4 regions of the Streptomyces sp. QH1-20 genome follow, and region 1 is predicted to be linked to each of the others. Evidence: riboswitches for the same ligand, from Rfam matches in the RefSeq annotation. Region 1 holds a riboswitch; each other region holds the start of a gene.

Region 1 (4,167 bases):
TTCATTCCGGTGCTGTAGCTGCTGCGCCGCCATGTCGCGGCACGCAGAGCAGAGAGGGAAGGGACATAGCGAGGCATTGCGGGCATGGTGCCTCCTCACGCGCCGTCATGGAGCCCGGCGATGTAGTCCAACGAGTTCTCGTGCGAGAGGGCGCGGGTGCGCAGGGTGGCGAAAGCGGAACCGTACGCCCGGAGGTCTTCTTTCCGCTCCAGATAGAGGCTACTCGTCAAGTGGTCGAGAACCACCACATCCAGATCTGCAATGCGCGGAAATGAGAAAATAACGAAAGGGCCTGTGATGCCGATATGACTGCCTGCGGAGAACGGGAGCACATGCAGTCGCACATGCTTCATGTGTCCCGTGGTCACCAGGTGCCGTAACTGCCCCGCCATCACCTCGCGCCCGCCGACCTCATGACGCAGTACCGCCTCGTCCAGCACCGCGCACAACTCCAGCGGACGCTCGCCCCGCAGTACCGACTGACGGGCCATCCGCACCCGCACCAACTCCTCGACCTGCTCCGGAGGTGGGTCGTTCAGCGCCGCGCGGGTCACCGCGCGCGCGTACTCCGGCGTCTGCAACAGCCCCGGCACCACCGTGGTCTCCAGGGTGCGCAGGTGGGAGGCCTCGGACTCCAGGCTGATGAAGTCGAGGTAGGCGGGCGGCAGTCGGTCGCGGTAGGCGTACCACCAGCCCCGCCGGGCCCCCGCGCCCTCACCCGGATCCGCCGACCCCGCGCCGCACAGCGCCCCCAGCAGTGCGCGCAGTTCCGGGTCGGTCACCTGGTAGGCATCCAGCAACAGGGCGACGTCCGAGGGCTTCACGCCACTGCAGCCCGTCTCGATCCGGCTCACCTTCGACTGGTGCCAGCCCACCGCGCAGGCCGCCTCCCGGCTGGTCAGCTCGGCCAGTTCACGCTGGCGGCGCAGCTCCGCGCCGAGCTTGCGGCGACGCACCGCGGGTCCGTAGCGCATGGGTATTCCCTTTCGACCAAGGTGAACACGTCCACATCCATACGTCAGTGTCAATAGACGAGTGCGCCACCCAAATGTGGTCGCTCCCGGCAGAGTTCACCGCTTCGAGCGACAGATATATGCATTTTCCGGTGGATCGCTCACTCTCGGACGCCGACGGTGGCACTCTGTGACGAAGAGCCGTCCGAGATCGCTCCCGGCGTCACCGCGTCAGTTCCTTGGCTCACGCGTCGGAGTCCGGCCTCGGTAGGAAAGGGACAGCGCCATGGCGGATCACCAGGAAGCAACCGTAACCCTGCCGAGCGCCCCCGCCTCGGTGTCCGACGCGCGCCGCTATGTCGCGCGTGTACTGGCGGAATGGGGGCTGGCGGACGGCACCGAGGACGCCGACACGGTTCGGCTGATCGTCTCCGAACTCGCCACCAACGCCGTGCAGCACACCCGCGGCCAGTCGCCCACCTTCACCGTGGACGTCCGGCTCGACCGGGAGGAGCAGCTGCGCATCGGCGTCACGGACAGTCACCCCCGCTATCCGAGAAGGCTGCCCGCCGCCGTCCAGCAGGACAACGGCCGCGGCATGGTCATCATCCGCTGTCTGACCGCCGAGCGCGGCGGCAGACTGTCGGTCACCCCGACCGCCGACGGCGGCAAGACGGTCTGGATCTGTCTGCCCTGGACCGTGCCCGTGCCCTGATCACCCCGCGCGGCTGTGGGCCGGGCGGTGGGCCCCGTGGCCGTGAGGAGGCCGAGGGGTCCACCACCCGGCCCAGGGGCGGCCACCGTGATCGCACGGTGTTCGCGGACAAGGCGGGTCGAGCGGCTCGGGCAGGTCACCGGCGGGCAGGCGCGCCCTTACCCGTTCCGGATCGCTGCCGGTGAAGGCGACCGTGTGCCCGGTCGGGGCCGGCGGCCCCGCGTCGCGAACGAGGGGCCGCGGCACCACAGTCGTGTCCGCCGGCGGCGGGTGGGAACACACCCGTTGCCGCGTCGGCGCACAGGGAGGCGAGGACGGTGGCGGGGGCGGCCTTCGTGGCACGCCACCGCCGGCGCTTTCAGTTCACGCGGCCGTAGCTGACGCTTCTGGTCCAGATCCGCTCGTGGCGGACGACCGCGCCGGTCTTGGGAGCGTGCAGGATCCTGCCGTTCCCGACGTAGATGCCCACGTGATAGACGCCGCCGGCGGAGTGGAAGAACACCAGGTCCCCGCGTTGGCGGGCGGAGCCGGGGACATGGCGGACGCGGTTGTACTGGGCGGCGGCGGTGCGGGGCAGCTTTTTACCGACCCGCTTGTACGAGTACTGCGTCAGCCCCGAGCAGTCGAAGCTGTACGGTCCTGTCGCGCCCCACTGGTAGGGAGCGCCCTGCTTCGATTCCGCTATCCGCAGGGCGAGGGTGGAGACGTTCGCGGCCTCGGCGTCGGGCGAACCGCCGGGCACCAGCACCGAGGCGCCGACGGCTGCGAGGGTGAGGGCCGAGGCGGCCTTGGCCCTGGAGAACTTCGTTGGTCGTTTGTGCGCGGCCATACGCAACCCTTCGTCTGCCGCCTATGAAGGATGACCTGTCGGGTTCGGGCAGGCGAAGATGCCCGGCCGCCGAGGCGGCTTCACCCCAAGGGACGACCAGTGGTGCCGGTCGTCCCGCCGTACTCGGGTCCTCCACTCCTGCCGATGCACTCGTGTCGACCAGTCATCCGGGCGGCGGCAGGATTCGGCGTCCGCCCGGACCGCCCCGCCGCGGTGGCGGGGTCTTGTCGTCGCCTGGATCTTGGCGCAGCCGCGGCACGGATTCCGAGAGGATCCGGTGATATGTGAGCCTGGTCACCTCTGGCATGTTCGGGTGGACACCGGACGGTTTGGCGCCCACCGCTCAACCCTGTTGAGCCGTTCACCTGCGGCGAGTTGATCTCCGCGATCGCCTCGTACGCGCGCGGCTCGGATCGATCACTGCGCGATGTCTACGCAGGGTCCGCTGTCTGCGGGAGATCGCGTTGAGGTGTCGCCCGGCCGGTCGTTCCGGCGCGCGTCCGGGCTCATCAGCCCGGCGTGTTCGGCGGCATGGTGACCCGTGCGGCCCGCCGCTCCCCGTCCAGGACCAGCATCGCCCGTGTGAGTGTTCCGATGTGCACCTCGCGTTCGCCTCGCTCGTGCATGAGCGTCAACGCGTCGCGCAGCCCCGTCGCCGCGACCACGAGAGCCTGCGCCGCCCGTAGCCCGGCGTACGTGTCATGCGCGCGGGCCGGGTTGATCCGGCCCAGGAGATCCAGTACTTCCAGATACCGGTCCACCAACTCGCCCTCGGCGCGGGTCAGGGCGGGCAGGGGTGGCAGTTGGGGCGGCCACATCGCCGCTCACCTCGCGCCGAGCGGCGCGCCCGGGCCCTTGCGGCTCGAGGTGAGCCGGTCGACCAGCCCGTACGCCACCGCGGTCTCGGCGTCGAAGACGGTGTCCCGCTCGATGTCCCGGGCGACCCGCTCCACGCTCTGCCCCGTGTGCCGCACGAGCATCCCCGTCAGCGTGTCCCGCCTGCGCGACATCTCCCCCGCCTGGATCTCCAGATCGGAGAGCTGACCCTGGACCGGTTCGCCGAGGGAGGGCTGGTGGATGAGGACGCGCGCGTTCGGCAGCGCCAGTCGCTTGCCCGGGGTGCCGGCGGTGAGCAGCACGGCGGCGGACGAGGCGGCCTGGCCCAGGCAGATCGTCTCCACGTCGCAGCCGATGTAGCGCATCGTGTCGTAGATGGCGCACATGGCGGAGAAGGAGCCGCCGGGGGAATTGATGTAGAGGGAGATGTCCCGCTCGGGATCCGCGTGTTCGAGGTACATGAACTGCGCGATCACATCGCTGGCACAGGTGTCGTCGATCTGCGTGCCCAGAAAGACGATGCGCTCGGACAGCAGCTTGGAGTACGGGTCCGTCGTGCGGGCGCCGGTGCTCGTGCGCTCCGTGAACTCGGGCAGGACATAGCGGGCCGTGGGTCGGTGCATGGTGGCACTCCTCGTCCGTGAAAAATGTACAGGACGTACAGATCGTTGTGGTGAGCATGGCGCAGCGGGGCTCGGCGCGGCAACGGATCGGACGCGGTTTCGCTCTGGGCGTGAGGGCGGGCGGGGGCCGGCGGGCCCTGGCCTGTCGTTGACCTCAACCCTTGTGCGCGGGCGTCGGAGCAAGGAAGGATGATCCGCCATGCCCACCAA
Region 2 (4,167 bases), 2.1 Mb from region 1:
CGAGCACCGTGCCGAGCGCCTTGAGCCTGGTCGCGGTGGGCAACCGTTCCGCCGCCACGTCGCCTCCCCGTGGTCTCTGAACGAACGTACGTCCTCGGCCACGGTACGGGACCGTGGCCGAGGACGTAGTGAGGCTGCCGTCTGTCCCGGGAGGGTTTTCGGCCGGGAGCGTTCAGCGCCCGTTCGGAGCCCTGGTGCCGGGGGGAGCCGGCCGGGTGTCAGCCGGGTGTCAGCCCTTGAAGCGCGGGAAGGCGCTGCGGCCGGCGTAGACCGCGGCGTCGTCGAGGATCTCCTCGATGCGCAGCAGCTGGTTGTACTTGGCGACGCGCTCGGAGCGGGCCGGGGCGCCGGTCTTGATCTGGCCGCAGTTGGTGGCGACGGCCAGGTCGGCGATGGTGACGTCCTCGGTCTCGCCGGAGCGGTGGGACATCATGCACTTGAAGCCGTTGCGCTGGGCGAGCTCGACGGCGTCGAGGGTCTCGGTCAGCGAACCGATCTGGTTGACCTTGACCAGCAGGGCGTTGGCGGCGCCCTCCTCGATGCCGCGGCCGAGGCGCTCGGGGTTGGTGACGAACAGGTCGTCACCGACGATCTGGACCTTGTCGCCGAGACGCTCGGTGAGGGTCTTCCAACCGTCCCAGTCGTCCTCGAACAGCGGGTCCTCGATGGAGACCAGCGGGTACGCGGCGACGAGCTCCGCGTAGTAGTCCGTCATCTCGGCGGCCGAGCGGGACTTGCCCTCGAACTCGTACGAGCCGTCCTTGAAGAACTCGGACGCGGCGACGTCGAGCGCGAGCGCGACGTCCTGGCCGGGGGTGTAACCGGCCTCCTTGATGGCCTCGAGGATGAGGTCGAGGGCTTCGCGGTTGGAGCCGAGGTTCGGGGCGAAGCCGCCCTCGTCGCCGAGGCCGGTGGACAGGCCCTTGCGCTTCAGGACGGCCTTGAGGGTGTGGTAGACCTCGGTGCCCCAGCGCAGCGCCTCGGAGAAGGACTCCGCGCCGATCGGCGCGATCATGAACTCCTGGATGTCCACGTTGGAGTCGGCGTGCGACCCACCGTTGAGGATGTTCATCATCGGAACGGGCAGCAGGTGCGCGTTCGGGCCGCCGAGGTAGCGGAAGAGCGGCAGGTCGGACGCCTCGGAGGCGGCGTGCGCGACGGCGAGGGAGACGCCGAGGATGGCGTTGGCGCCGAGCGAGCCCTTGTTGTCGGTGGCGTCCAGGTCGAACATGGCCTGGTCGATCAGGCGCTGCTCGGTGGCGTCGTAGCCGACGAGCTCCGGGCCGATCTGCTCGATGACGGCGAGGACGGCCTTCTCGACACCCTTGCCGAGGTAGCGGTTCTTGTCACCGTCACGGAGCTCGATGGCCTCGAAGGCGCCGGTGGAGGCGCCGGACGGCACGGCCGCACGGCCCGTGGAGCCGTCGTCGAGGCCGACCTCGACCTCGACCGTGGGGTTGCCTCGCGAGTCGAGGATCTCGCGAGCTACGACGACGTCGATAGACGGCACGTGCGTCTCCTTCGTGTGTGTCTGAAGTTCTGCCCCCGAGCCTAACGGGCTCCGGGGGTTCCCCCCGCCGGTGGACCACCTGGCGAGCCGAAAAACCGCACAAATGCCGAGATCATCGGACGAACAGCCGATGTGTTCGCCGAGCGGAGAATCCGGACACGGGGCAACGCCCGGGTCCAAAAACGGCGGAGCCCCGCTCCGGCGCGCCCCGGGGGGAAGGCGCGTCGGAGCGGGGCGGTCCGCTGTGAACACCGGTGGCACGGCGGAGGCCGGCCCGCCGGATCAGCTGAGGTGCAGCTGCTGGCCCACGAAGATCAGGTCGGCGTTCTCGACGACGTCCTTGTTGAGCTCGTGCAGCTTCTGCCAGCCGCCCTTGACCTTCTTGGCCTCGGCGATCTTGGCGAGGGTGTCGCCGGCCTTGACCTCGTACTCGCCGTCGCCCTTCTTGAAGGACTTCGGGGTGGCCTTCGGGGCCGGGGCCGGAGCGTCGTCCTCGTCCTCGGACTGGAGCTGCGGGGCGGCGGCCTTCGGGGCGGCCTGCTGCTTCGGGGCCTGACGCTCGCTGCGGTCCGCGTGCGACTTGGTGGAGGTGCCGCGCGAGGAGGAGGAGGAGGAGGAGGAGCCGGAGGTGTCGACGTCGGCCTTGGCGCCACCGGCGCTCAGACCGGGCACCGCGCAGCCCCAGGCACCCGGGCCCTGCATGGCGAGCAGCTTCTCGGCGACGGCGATCTGCTGGCCCTTGGTGGCGTGGTCGGCGCGGTCGGCGTAGGCCTGGCCGCCGGCGGCGTTCCAGGAGGACTGCGAGAACTGCAGACCGCCGTAGTAGCCGTTGCCGGTGTTGATGGACCAGTTGCCACCGGACTCGCACTGCGCGACGGCGTCCCAGGTGTCGACGGAGGCGGCGCTGGCGGAGGTCGCGGCCATCAGGGGCGCGGCGACGGCGACACCGGCGACGCCGGCGAGCGTGACGATACGAACGGCCTTGGACGGACGACGGTGCTTGCCCTTGGACATGAGTCGGTTTCCTCACCGACGCCTACGAGGTGAGCTGTCGGGTTCGGGCTGTGAGTTGCCCGGCCTGGTGTGCGGTGCACACTCGGCTTCACCCCAAGCCGTCCCGCCCCTGTCGATCATGTGATCGGCTGGACCGTTCCGGCGCCTACCTTGGTTCCCCCGCTCCTGCCTACGGCGCTTTCGCGACGACCCCTCCGGCCGCCGGCAGGATTCGGCGTGGCGACCGTGGTGCTCGCGGTGGCGAGCGGTGACGACGTTAGACACAGCTGGCGTACGGGTTCAAACCCCTGATTCCAGCCACAGTTGCCTCTTGTTACCCGCGGGAACACCTTGTTTCCGCAGGTGAGAGACCATGAACAAACTCCGGATGACTGCCGTCCGACCAGAAGTCAACGAGACCCATGTCTCACTTTCGACTGGAACGGACATTCCCCGCGAAGTCTGCTCTATTTACCGGCTTTTTTCTTGACCTCAAGCTTCTGACCAGGCTGGATCAGGTCCGGATCGTCCCCTACCACCTTCTTGTTGTCCTGGTAGAGGGAGGACCAGCCGCCCTCGACGGAGTGCTGCTCCGCAATGGCTGACAGATTGTCACCAGGGCGCACCGTGTAGTCGCCGGCGCCCGGTTGGTCCGTGCGTGCGCCCCCGTCCCGCGAGGCGCGGCCGTCGTCCGAACGCGGCGTCCCGGCGTGGTCCTTGTCCGTGCCCGTGCCGTCCGTGCCGTCGGGCGTCGGCGTGCCGGAGGAGCCCGTGTCCGTGCCGGGCGTGCCCGAGGGGGCGCCGGGCGTGGTCGAGGGGATCTCGGTGGGGTCGTCCGTGGAGGGCTTGCGGTGCTTGCCGCCCTCCGACGAACCGTCCGTGGGCTGAGTGGACTCGCCGGGCACCGGCTCGGTGGGCTTGCCGGACGGCTCGTCGGTCCCCGTGGGAGCGGACGGCGAGGAAGAGGAGTCGGGAGAGGACGGAGACGGCGAGGAGGAGGGCGAGGACGGCTTCTCGGAGGGAGAGGGCTTCCCGGAGGAGTCGGGCTTCTCGGAGGAGTCGGGAGAGGGGGTCGACGGCGTCGAAGGGGTGTCGCGCGTCGGCGCGGGCTTGGCGGGCGCCTCCGGCTCGGGGGTGTGCGTACTGCCCGGGTTGACCTCCGGCGCCTTGCCGCCCTTCGCGAGCCCCGAGGACACCGCGCAGCTCGGCCAGGCGTCCGGGCCCCGGCCGGCGAGGATCCGCTCGGCCACGGCGATCTGCTGCGAGCGGCTGGCGAGGTCGGGGCGCGGTGCGTAGTCCGTGCCGCCGTTCTGCTGCCACATCTCCTGCGTCATCTGCAGTCCGCCGAAGAAGCCGTTGCCGGAGTTGGAGCTCCAGACACCTCCGCTCTCGCACCGGGCGACCTTGTCCCACGTCTCGGCCTCGGCGGCGTTCGCGCCGGTGGCGGCGAGCAGCGGCATGGCGAGGGACGCGCCCGTCACCCCCGCCGCGACCACGATCGCCGGTACCTGACGGGGTCTGCGGTGTCTACCGTTGCCGGAGCGCATGCGTTGGCCTCTCGTTGGCGGCTCAGTTGATGGTGGTCGAACATAGCGACGGACCACGGGAGTCACAAGCCGGTGTAGCGGAGGTCACGCGAAGGTCACGTGAGTTGACGTATGGTC
Region 3 (4,167 bases), 4.7 Mb from region 1:
GCCGACCCCGGAGGAGATGGAGCGCGCCCAGGCCCAGCTGGAGCGCGAGTGGCTGGACCGGCTCGCCACCGTCAGCGGCCGCGCGGACGAACTGTGCCGCTACGCGGTCCTGTTCGGCGACCCGCAGCTCGCTCTCAGTGCGGTCGACCGGGTCCTGGACATCACCGCCGAGGAGGTGCGGGAGGTCGCCGCGGCCCGGCTGCGTCCCGACAACCGCGCCGTGCTGGTGTACGAGCCGACCGCCCCCGAGGCCGACGAGAACGCAGGAAACGCAACGGAAAGCGAGACGGCCCAGTGAGCGACGCCGCACCCGCGAGCAGCACGCAGACCGCAGGCCCTTCGATGGAGTTCCACCCCCGGCCGCAGCCCGGCGAGGCCACCCCGTGGGCCTTCCCGGCCCCCGAGCGCGGTGAGCTGCCCAACGGCCTCACCGTGCTGCGCTGCCACCGCCCCGGCCAGCAGGTCGTCGCCGTCGAGATCAACCTCGCGGCGCCCCTGGACGCCGAGCCGCAGGGCCTCGACGGCGTCGCCACGATCATGGCGCGTGCCCTGTCCGAGGGCACCGACAAGCACACCGCCGAGGAGTTCACGGCCGAGCTGGAGCGCTGCGGGGCCACCCTCGACGCGCATGCCGACCACCCCGGCGTCCGGGTCTCGCTGGAGGTCCCGGCCTCCCGGCTGTCCAAGGCGCTCGGCCTGCTCGCCGACGCCCTGCGCGCCCCCGCGTTCCCCGAGGGCGAGGTCGAGCGCCTCGTCCGCAACCGGCTGGACGAGATCCCGCACGAGCTGGCCAACCCCGCCCGCCGGGCCGCCGTGGCGCTCTCCAAGGAGCTCTTCCCCGCCGAGTCGCGGATGTCCCGCCCCCGCCAGGGCACCGAGGAGACCGTCGAGCGCATCGACGCCGCCGCCGTCCGCGCCTTCTACGAGGCGCACGTCCGCCCCGCCACGGCGACCGCCGTGGTCGTCGGCGACTTCACCGGCGTCGACCTCGACAAGGCGCTGGCCGAGTCCCTCGGCGCGTGGACCGGCTCCGCCGCCGAACCCCGGCCGGTACCGCCGATCACCGCGGACGACTCCGGGCGCGTCGTGATCGTCGACCGCCCCGGAGCGGTGCAGACCCAGCTCCTCATCGGCCGGATCGGCGGCGACCGGCACGACCGCGTCTGGCCCGCCCAGGTGCTCGGCACGTACTGCCTCGGCGGCACCCTCACCTCCCGCCTGGACCGCGTCCTGCGCGAGGAGAAGGGCTACACCTACGGCGTGCGCTCCTTCGGCCAGGTGCTCCGCTCGGCGCCCGACGGCACCGGCGCCGCGATGCTCGCCATCAGCGGCTCGGTCGACACCGCGTCCACCGGCCCGGCGCTGGCCGACCTGTGGACCGTGCTGCGCACCCTGGCCGCCGAGGGGCTGACCGACGCCGAGCGCGACGTCGCCGTGCAGAACCTCGTGGGCGTCGCCCCGCTCAAGTACGAGACGGCCGCCGCCGTCGCGGGCACGCTCGCCGACCAGGTCGAGCAGCACCTGCCCGACGACTTCCAGGCGCGGCTGTACGAGCGCCTCGCGGAGACGGGCACCGTGGAGGCCACCGCGGCCGTCGTGAGCGCGTTCCCGGCCGACCGCCTCGTGACGGTTCTCGTCGGTGACGCCTCGGAGATCCTGGAGCCGGTCAAGGCGCTGGGCATCGGAGCGGTGACGGTCGTCCAGGGCTGACGGCACGTCGGAGCGATGGCCGGTCACGGCCGGCTCGCTCCGGCAGCGTCCGCATGGCCCGGCCAACTGGTCCGTGGATAAGCGCATAAGGGAGGCACGCGAGACCAACGGGGCTCGCGTGCCTCCCTTATGTCCGTTTTGAAGGAGAGGTTGCATGTCTGGCGTGTGGCGTACGACACAAAACCTCGGTTCTGTTTGTCGATCGAAACGCACCCCGATTAGCGTCAGTCCGGCTGACCGTCAGATGTGAGTCGCATCCGCGGCACCGGTCAGTCATCGCCGAGTCCCCAATGGCGCGAGCCAGGGGAGCCGGGGACCCACAGTCCCTGGGGTGAATCGGGTCCCTTCCCGGAGGGAGCCGTAGGAGACCTTCCTGCTCCGAACCCGTCAGCTAACCCGGTAGGCGAGAAGGAAGGAAAGGAATGGCCACACCCATGGCGTTCATAGGTGCCACTGGCAAGCATCGTCGTCCGAGCCGCGCCGTCCGTGTGAGCGCGAACGTGGCGGGCATCGCCACGCTCACCGCCACCGGTGTGGTCGCCGGCTTCGCCGCTCCGGCGATCGCCGCCACCGACGACGCCCCGCGCGTCCAGGACACCGGCCTCACCCAGGCCGTCGTCATGGGTGACGAGACGGCCGACCGGATCGACGCCCAGGCCGACACCCAGCAGAGCGCCGCCTACGAGGCCGAGGCGCGGCTGAAGGCGGAGGCCGACGCGAAGCAGAAGGCCGCGGACGCCAAGCAGCGCGCGGACGAGGCCAAGCGCAAGGCCGAGGCCGAGCGCGCCGAGAAGGAGCGCGCCGCCCGCGACGAGGAGCGCAAGCGCCTCAACGCCTACGTCTCCCCGATCGACGGCAGTTACGTCTCCACCTCCTACAAGGCCTCCAGCGGCCTGTGGTCCTCCGGCAGCCACACCGGCGTCGACTTCCACGCCGCCGAGGGTTCCACGGTGCAGTCCGTGGGCGCCGGCACGGTCGTCGAGGCCGGCTGGGGCGGTGCGTACGGCAACAACGTCGTCATCAAGCACAACGACGGCACCTACACGCAGTACGGCCACCTCTCCTCGATCAGCGTCAGCGCCGGCCAGGCGGTCACCGCGGGGCAGCAGATCGGCATCTCCGGCTCCACGGGCAACGTCACCGGCCCGCACCTGCACTTCGAGGCCCGTACGGGTGCCGACTACGGCTCCGACATCGACCCCGTCGCCTACCTGCGCGCGCACGGCGTCAGCGTCTGATCGACGCGTCCGGGGCCAAAGCCCCCGCACTCATCGCCAACGCGAAGGCCCCGGCTCCTGCCGGGGCCTTCGCGTTGGGCCCCAACGTGCGTCGACCGGGCGTATCCACCGGCCCGTTGGCCAAAAAATAGCCATGGATTCCCGGCTCCCATCGGAAATCCATGGCTATTGCCATAGAGTCGCCGAACAGTCGTCAATCGGCCGCGTTTCGCGGGGATTAAGGCGGAGGTTCACTGATGCGGGGCCCTACGTGACCGGCAATGGCGAAGCAGCGCGAGAAGGCAGCCGCATTTCCGCGCACGCCGTGTGCGCGGCGATCCGCGACGACATCGTCTCCGGGGTCCACCCGCCCGGCAGCCGGCTCATCGAGGAGTTACTGGCCCGCCGTTACGGCGTCTCCCGGGTGCCGGTGCGCGAGGCCCTGCGCACCCTCGCCTCCGAGGGGTTCGTGACCACCCGCCGGCACGCCGGGGCCTGTGTCGCCGAGCCCAGTGAGCGGGAGGCCGCCGATCTCCTCGACGTCCGCGCCCTGCTGGAGCCGCTCGGCGCCGCACGTGCCGCCCAGCGCCGCACGGAGGCCCATCTGAAGGTGCTGCGCGGACTGGTCAGGCTGGGGCAGGAGCGCGCCCGGGGCGGTCGTACGGCGGAACTGCGCCCTCTGGGCGACTGGTTCGACGAGACCCTCGCCCAGGCCTCCGGCAGCCCCAGCCTCGCCGCCCTGCTCACTCAGCTACGACTCAAGATCGCCTGGGTCTACGCACCGGAGACCCCGCTGCGGCCCGTCGAGGTCTGGGAGGTCCACGGGGCCCTCGTCGACGCCGTCGCCCGGGGCGACGCGGAGCGGGCCCGGGCGCTGGCCGAGGCGCGGGCCGGCCGGCCGCCGGGTGAATACCGGCTGCGGCGGCCGGTGAGCGTGGGGCGGGCCGGGAGAGTGAGAAATCCGAAACAATCCGTAAACACGGTGAGCGCCCGCTCTTAACAAGAATCCGCTATTCAAAGCGCCGTCGAGAGCGAGCGGCGGGTATTTCCGGGTGCGGCCTCGGATCCCGTGCGCCCGCGCAAAACAAACGGGTCCGCACCGGCAAAAGAGCGGGGCCGCGACGGCCTCGATCGGCCGCCGCGGCCCCGCCGGGCGCGATGCGCGGTGAATCAGACGGTCTCCGGGAGCTCCTCGAGCCCCTCGGCGACCAGCTTGGCCAGACGGTCGAGCGCGGCCTCG
Region 4 (4,167 bases), 410 kb from region 1:
AGGCCGTTGCCGTCGGCGGCGCCGAGCGGTCCGTAGGGGCCGGCGCCCGGCTGGGCCGGGCTCGCGTAGGCGGCGCTCCACAGTGAGCCGCCGAGCGCGGCGGCCGAGGTGCCGACGACGGCCGCGCGCAGGAAGGTGCGACGTTCCACGGTCACTCCAGGGGAGTTGGGGGGTGCCTCGTCACCGACCGGCGGCGAGGCCTGGTCTCCCGGACCATAAAAGCGCAGAGTTGACAGTACATCAACAAAAGGTGAATCCGGAGTGATCCCCTTCCGGGCCGATCCGCGACGTCGCCCGGAGTACCCGCGATAATCCGCCCGTTGGACAAGGTGATCAATTGCCTCGGCACACGGGAATCCCCCTGCTCCGGATCCCGCGTACCCGGAGCAGGGGGATGAACACCAAAGGCTCTGGGCCGTCAGTGCCCGTCGTGCGCGCTGTTCCCGGAACCGTTGCCCGACAGGATCGGGATCTCGTCCAGGATGTGCGACAGCTGGTCGTCCCCGTCGCTGATCGTGGAGTTGTCGGTGCACTGCTGCTGCTGCTGCGAGGTGAGGATCGGGATGTCCTGGATACCGATGTTGAGCAGCGCGATGAGGGACTGGACACCGATCTTGCCGATACCCAGGCACGGCTTGTTGAGCGTGCCCTGGATCAGGCTCATCTGCGGGCTTTGCTCGCCGCCGGTCTTGGTGTTGCCGTAACCGGTCTTCGCGGCGTTGCCATTGGCGACGTCACCGTTGTCGTTGCCGATCGCCATCGCGGGAGCGGTGATGGCGCCGACCGCGGAAACCGTCATCGCGGTCGTGGCGAGTACCTTCTTGAGCACGTCCATGCCTTTCGATCGATTAGCGCCCCTCACAAGGAAGCGACCTGAGTAACTCCGGTCGATTTAAGAAGTTCCGGACATTCACTCATTTGAGCCAGCCGGATCATGAGCGGCGCCATCGAAAGGCAGGCGGCAAACGGCCACCGACCCGCCCGGGAGAGCGGGCAGGTAATTGCGCACGCACGCGTGGCGCACTTCCGGGGCGACCAATGGGGTGACGGCACCCGGGTGTTTCGGATTCGGCTGGTAGCGTGCTGCGCGCAGCGGTGCCTCCGCAGCCGTCAGCCCGCCCGGACTGTGCCCCCACAAGAGCGTCCGGGCGGGCTTTTGAACAGCCTCAAGGGCTACTTGACGCGGCCGTACCAGACACTGTTCGTCCAGATCTTCTCCAGCCGCACGGACTTGCCCGGCTTCGGAGAGTGCCAGATCTGATTCTTCCCGGCGTAGATCCCCACGTGGTAGACGTTGCTGCCCGAGTGGAAGAACACCAGGTCGCCCGGCTGACGCGAGCCGGCCGAAAGATGCCTGGTCTTGTTGTACTGCGAAGCCGCGGTGCGCGGCAGTGCCTTGCCCGCCTTCTTGAAGGCGTACAGCGTCAGGCCCGAGCAGTCGAAACGGTTCGGACCGGTGGCGCCGTACTGATACGGCGACCCCTTCTTCGAGGCCGCGATCTGCAGCGCCTTCGTTCCCGGAGTCGCCGCCTGTGCGTCGGTTGCCAGTGTCGGGATCAGCATCGACGCGGTGACGGTGGCTGCGGTCAGAACCGATGCGGTTCCGGCCCGGGAAAGCAGTGCAGGTATGCCAGGGAACGCAGACATGCCAAAGCCCTTCGTCATCCGCCTACGAAAGGTGACCTGTCGGGTTCGGGCTGACAAAGTTGCCCGGCCACATACGTGGCTTCACCCCAAGAACCACTGCCATCGTGGTTCGTCGTGCTTGGGTCTCCCGCTCCTGCCGATCCTTGATCTGTATCTGCACCCGGACGGCGGCAGGACTCGGCGTCCGCCCGGGTCGCCCGCCTCTGTGACGGGTTCTTGTGTTCGAGCAGAGATCCTGCATCATCAACAGCTGAAAATCAGAGCCCAAACGGCCTTCTGTGAACTTGTTCACTTCGCGTCGCCCCAAGGAACCGGGGGCTGATTTCACCCCGCCCGAACCCCTGTCAACAGCCCCCGTACAGCGGAAATCGGCGTCGATCGACGCCTGAAAGCGGCTGGATATCAAGGGAGTTACCGGCGGTCGCGGCCGATACCCGCCGGGCACCGGGAGGGCGGTCCCACGCGCACGCCCGCCGGTTCCGTGGGGCCGCCCCGCCCGATGACTGAATGACAGCCTCCGCATTATCCGCGGCCAGGGCGGACTGACGGGTGGTGAGCGGCCGGGGCCCTCGCGTTCGACTGTGGCGACCACGGATCCTTCACTCACCCCCGAAGCGTGGACAGCTCCCCACTTGATGCTACGGTCGACCCATTAAGTGGGGAACAGCCCCCGCTTGATCTCCGGTCATGCCCCGGACGACGAAGGGAACGCCTGTGTCCACGCCAACCCTCGAGGACCTCACACCCGCCGGCACGGACTTCACCAAGGACCCGTATCCGCTCTACGCGAGCCTGCGGGAGCGGGGTCCCGTCCATCGGGTGCGGACCCCCGACGGACGCGAGTCCTGGCTGATCGTCGGCAACGACGAGGCCCGGGCCGCCCTGACGGACCCCCGGCTGCGCAACGACATCCGCTACTCGCCGGACTGGGAGGACGACGGCGGCTACGCGATCGGGCTGAACATGCTCCAGGTCGACCCGCCGCACCACACGCGTCTGCGCAAGTTCGTCGCCAAGGAATTCACCCCGCGCCGCATCGAGGAGCTGCGCCCCCGCATCGCGCGGTGGACCGGCGAACTCCTGGACGCGATGCTGCCGCTCGGCCGCGCCGACCTCGTGGACTCCTTCGCGCTGCCGCTGCCGCTGACGGTCATCTGCGAACTGCTCGGGGTGCCCGTCGGTGACCGCGCCGCCTTCCGCGAGTGGTCCAACGAGGTCGTCCTCCCCAGCAGCCCGGAGGCCGCCGGTGCCGCCGCCCAGGCGATGACCGCGTACTTCGTGTCGCTCATCGAGGCCAAGCGGCAGGACCCCGGCGACGATCTCCTCAGCGCCCTGACCACCGCCACGGACGACGACGGCGACCGGCTCTCGTCCGACGAACTGCTGGGCATGGCCTTCGTTCTGCTCGTCGCCGGCCACGAGACCACCGTCAACCTCATCTCCAGCGGCGTCCACGAGCTGCTGCGCCACCCCGACCAGCTGGCGGCGCTGCGCGCCGACTGGTCCCTGCTCGACGGCGCGATCGAGGAGATGCTCCGCTACGACTGCCCGGTGGAGCGGTGCGCCTTCCGCTACACCGCCGAGCCGGTGGAGATCGGCGGCACCACCATCCCCGCCAGGGAACCGGTGATCGTCGTGCTCGCCGCGGCGGCCCGCGATCCCCGGCACTTCCCCGAGCCCGACCGCTTCGACATCCGCCGCGAGTCCCGTGGGCACCTGGCCTTCGGCCACGGTATCCACCACTGCATCGGTGCCCCGCTCGCCCGGATGGAGGCGGCCATCGCCCTCAAGGCCCTGCTGGAGCGCTGCCCGGACCTCGCCTTCGACATCGACCCCGCCGCTCTCACCTGGCGTCCCAGCATGGCGCTGCGCGGGCTGCTCACCCTGCCCGTGAGGTTCACGCCGCAGCGGTAGCGCGGCTTCCCGGGGCGGACATACGGATGGCCCGGACCCGTCGGAGACCGACGGGTCCGGGCCACTGCCGTGCCGGGCGCCTCAGCCGCCCGCACCGGCGGGCGGGCGGCTGTCGGGCACCTCGCGGCCCGGGAAGATGTCGCCCCGCTCGTCCGGCTGCACGCCGCCCCGCTCGCGCAGCGGCGGGAGCACCGCGTCCAGTTCCTGGTCGTTCGCCGGGTGGGCGGCCTCGGCGGCGCCGCGCAGGACGTCGCGGCTCACCGCGTCGCGGGCCGCACTGAGCCGGACCACGTAACCGTCCCGGGCCAGGGCGTACTCATGAGAGCCCGCCGTGGAGCGGTACCACGTGCGGCCCTCCCGCTCGCAGGTCACCTCTCCGCCGCCCGTACCGAAGACGGAGCCCTCCGCGCAGTTCGCCTCGGTCAGCGTGCCTCGGTCGACGGTCAGCCACAGCACCGCGCCGCCCTTGGCGTAGGCGAGGGAGAAGCCGTCGTCGCCGATGACGCCGACGGACTGGGCGGCCGGCTCGAAGCCCGGGACGCTCGTGACGTGGATCAGCTCGATCGCGGTCTCGATGGCCCGGGCCCGGGCTTCGAGTTCCGCCCG

What was found. Region 1 has a riboswitch for cyclic di-AMP ahead of AB8O64_RS05535 (C40 family peptidase). Riboswitches for the same ligand answer to the same signal wherever they lie in the genome.
Positions count from the first base shown of each region.
Region 2: linked by a shared signal. The riboswitch ahead of AB8O64_RS14870 (transglycosylase family protein) and the one ahead of AB8O64_RS05535 (C40 family peptidase) in region 1 are both predicted to bind cyclic di-AMP.
Region 3: linked by a shared signal. The riboswitch ahead of AB8O64_RS26915 (peptidoglycan DD-metalloendopeptidase family protein) and the one ahead of AB8O64_RS05535 (C40 family peptidase) in region 1 are both predicted to bind cyclic di-AMP.
Region 4: linked by a shared signal. The riboswitch ahead of AB8O64_RS03855 (C40 family peptidase) and the one ahead of AB8O64_RS05535 (C40 family peptidase) in region 1 are both predicted to bind cyclic di-AMP.

Region 1 is NZ_CP166299.1:1,230,935-1,235,101, reverse strand. Features, by position in the region: gene AB8O64_RS05550 (DUF397 domain-containing protein) at 1-86, opposite strand, end outside; gene AB8O64_RS05545 (helix-turn-helix domain-containing protein) at 96-974, opposite strand; gene AB8O64_RS05540 (ATP-binding protein) at 1,240-1,668, shown strand; gene AB8O64_RS05535 (C40 family peptidase) at 2,027-2,497, opposite strand; cyclic di-AMP (ydaO/yuaA leader) riboswitch at 2,501-2,697, opposite strand; gene AB8O64_RS05530 (hypothetical protein) at 3,007-3,315, opposite strand; gene AB8O64_RS05525 (ATP-dependent Clp protease proteolytic subunit) at 3,322-3,957, opposite strand; gene AB8O64_RS05520 (dienelactone hydrolase family protein) at 4,157-4,167, shown strand, end outside.
Region 2 is NZ_CP166299.1:3,315,203-3,319,369, forward strand. Features, by position in the region: gene AB8O64_RS14860 (septum formation initiator family protein) at 1-58, opposite strand, end outside; gene eno (phosphopyruvate hydratase) at 230-1,510, opposite strand; gene AB8O64_RS14870 (transglycosylase family protein) at 1,793-2,524, opposite strand; cyclic di-AMP (ydaO/yuaA leader) riboswitch at 2,529-2,711, opposite strand; gene AB8O64_RS14875 (transglycosylase family protein) at 2,971-4,050, opposite strand; gene AB8O64_RS14880 (cytochrome P450) at 4,166-4,167, opposite strand, start outside.
Region 3 is NZ_CP166299.1:5,931,366-5,935,532, forward strand. Features, by position in the region: gene AB8O64_RS26905 (pitrilysin family protein) at 1-298, shown strand, start outside; gene AB8O64_RS26910 (M16 family metallopeptidase) at 343-1,710, shown strand; cyclic di-AMP (ydaO/yuaA leader) riboswitch at 1,978-2,131, shown strand; gene AB8O64_RS26915 (peptidoglycan DD-metalloendopeptidase family protein) at 2,145-2,948, shown strand; gene AB8O64_RS26920 (GntR family transcriptional regulator) at 3,199-3,927, shown strand; gene AB8O64_RS26925 (HPr family phosphocarrier protein) at 4,098-4,167, opposite strand, start outside.
Region 4 is NZ_CP166299.1:816,005-820,171, forward strand. Features, by position in the region: gene AB8O64_RS03845 (alkaline phosphatase PhoX) at 1-149, opposite strand, end outside; gene AB8O64_RS03850 (rodlin) at 419-829, opposite strand; gene AB8O64_RS03855 (C40 family peptidase) at 1,174-1,647, opposite strand; cyclic di-AMP (ydaO/yuaA leader) riboswitch at 1,651-1,827, opposite strand; gene AB8O64_RS03860 (cytochrome P450) at 2,362-3,561, shown strand; gene AB8O64_RS03865 (hypothetical protein) at 3,643-4,167, opposite strand, start outside.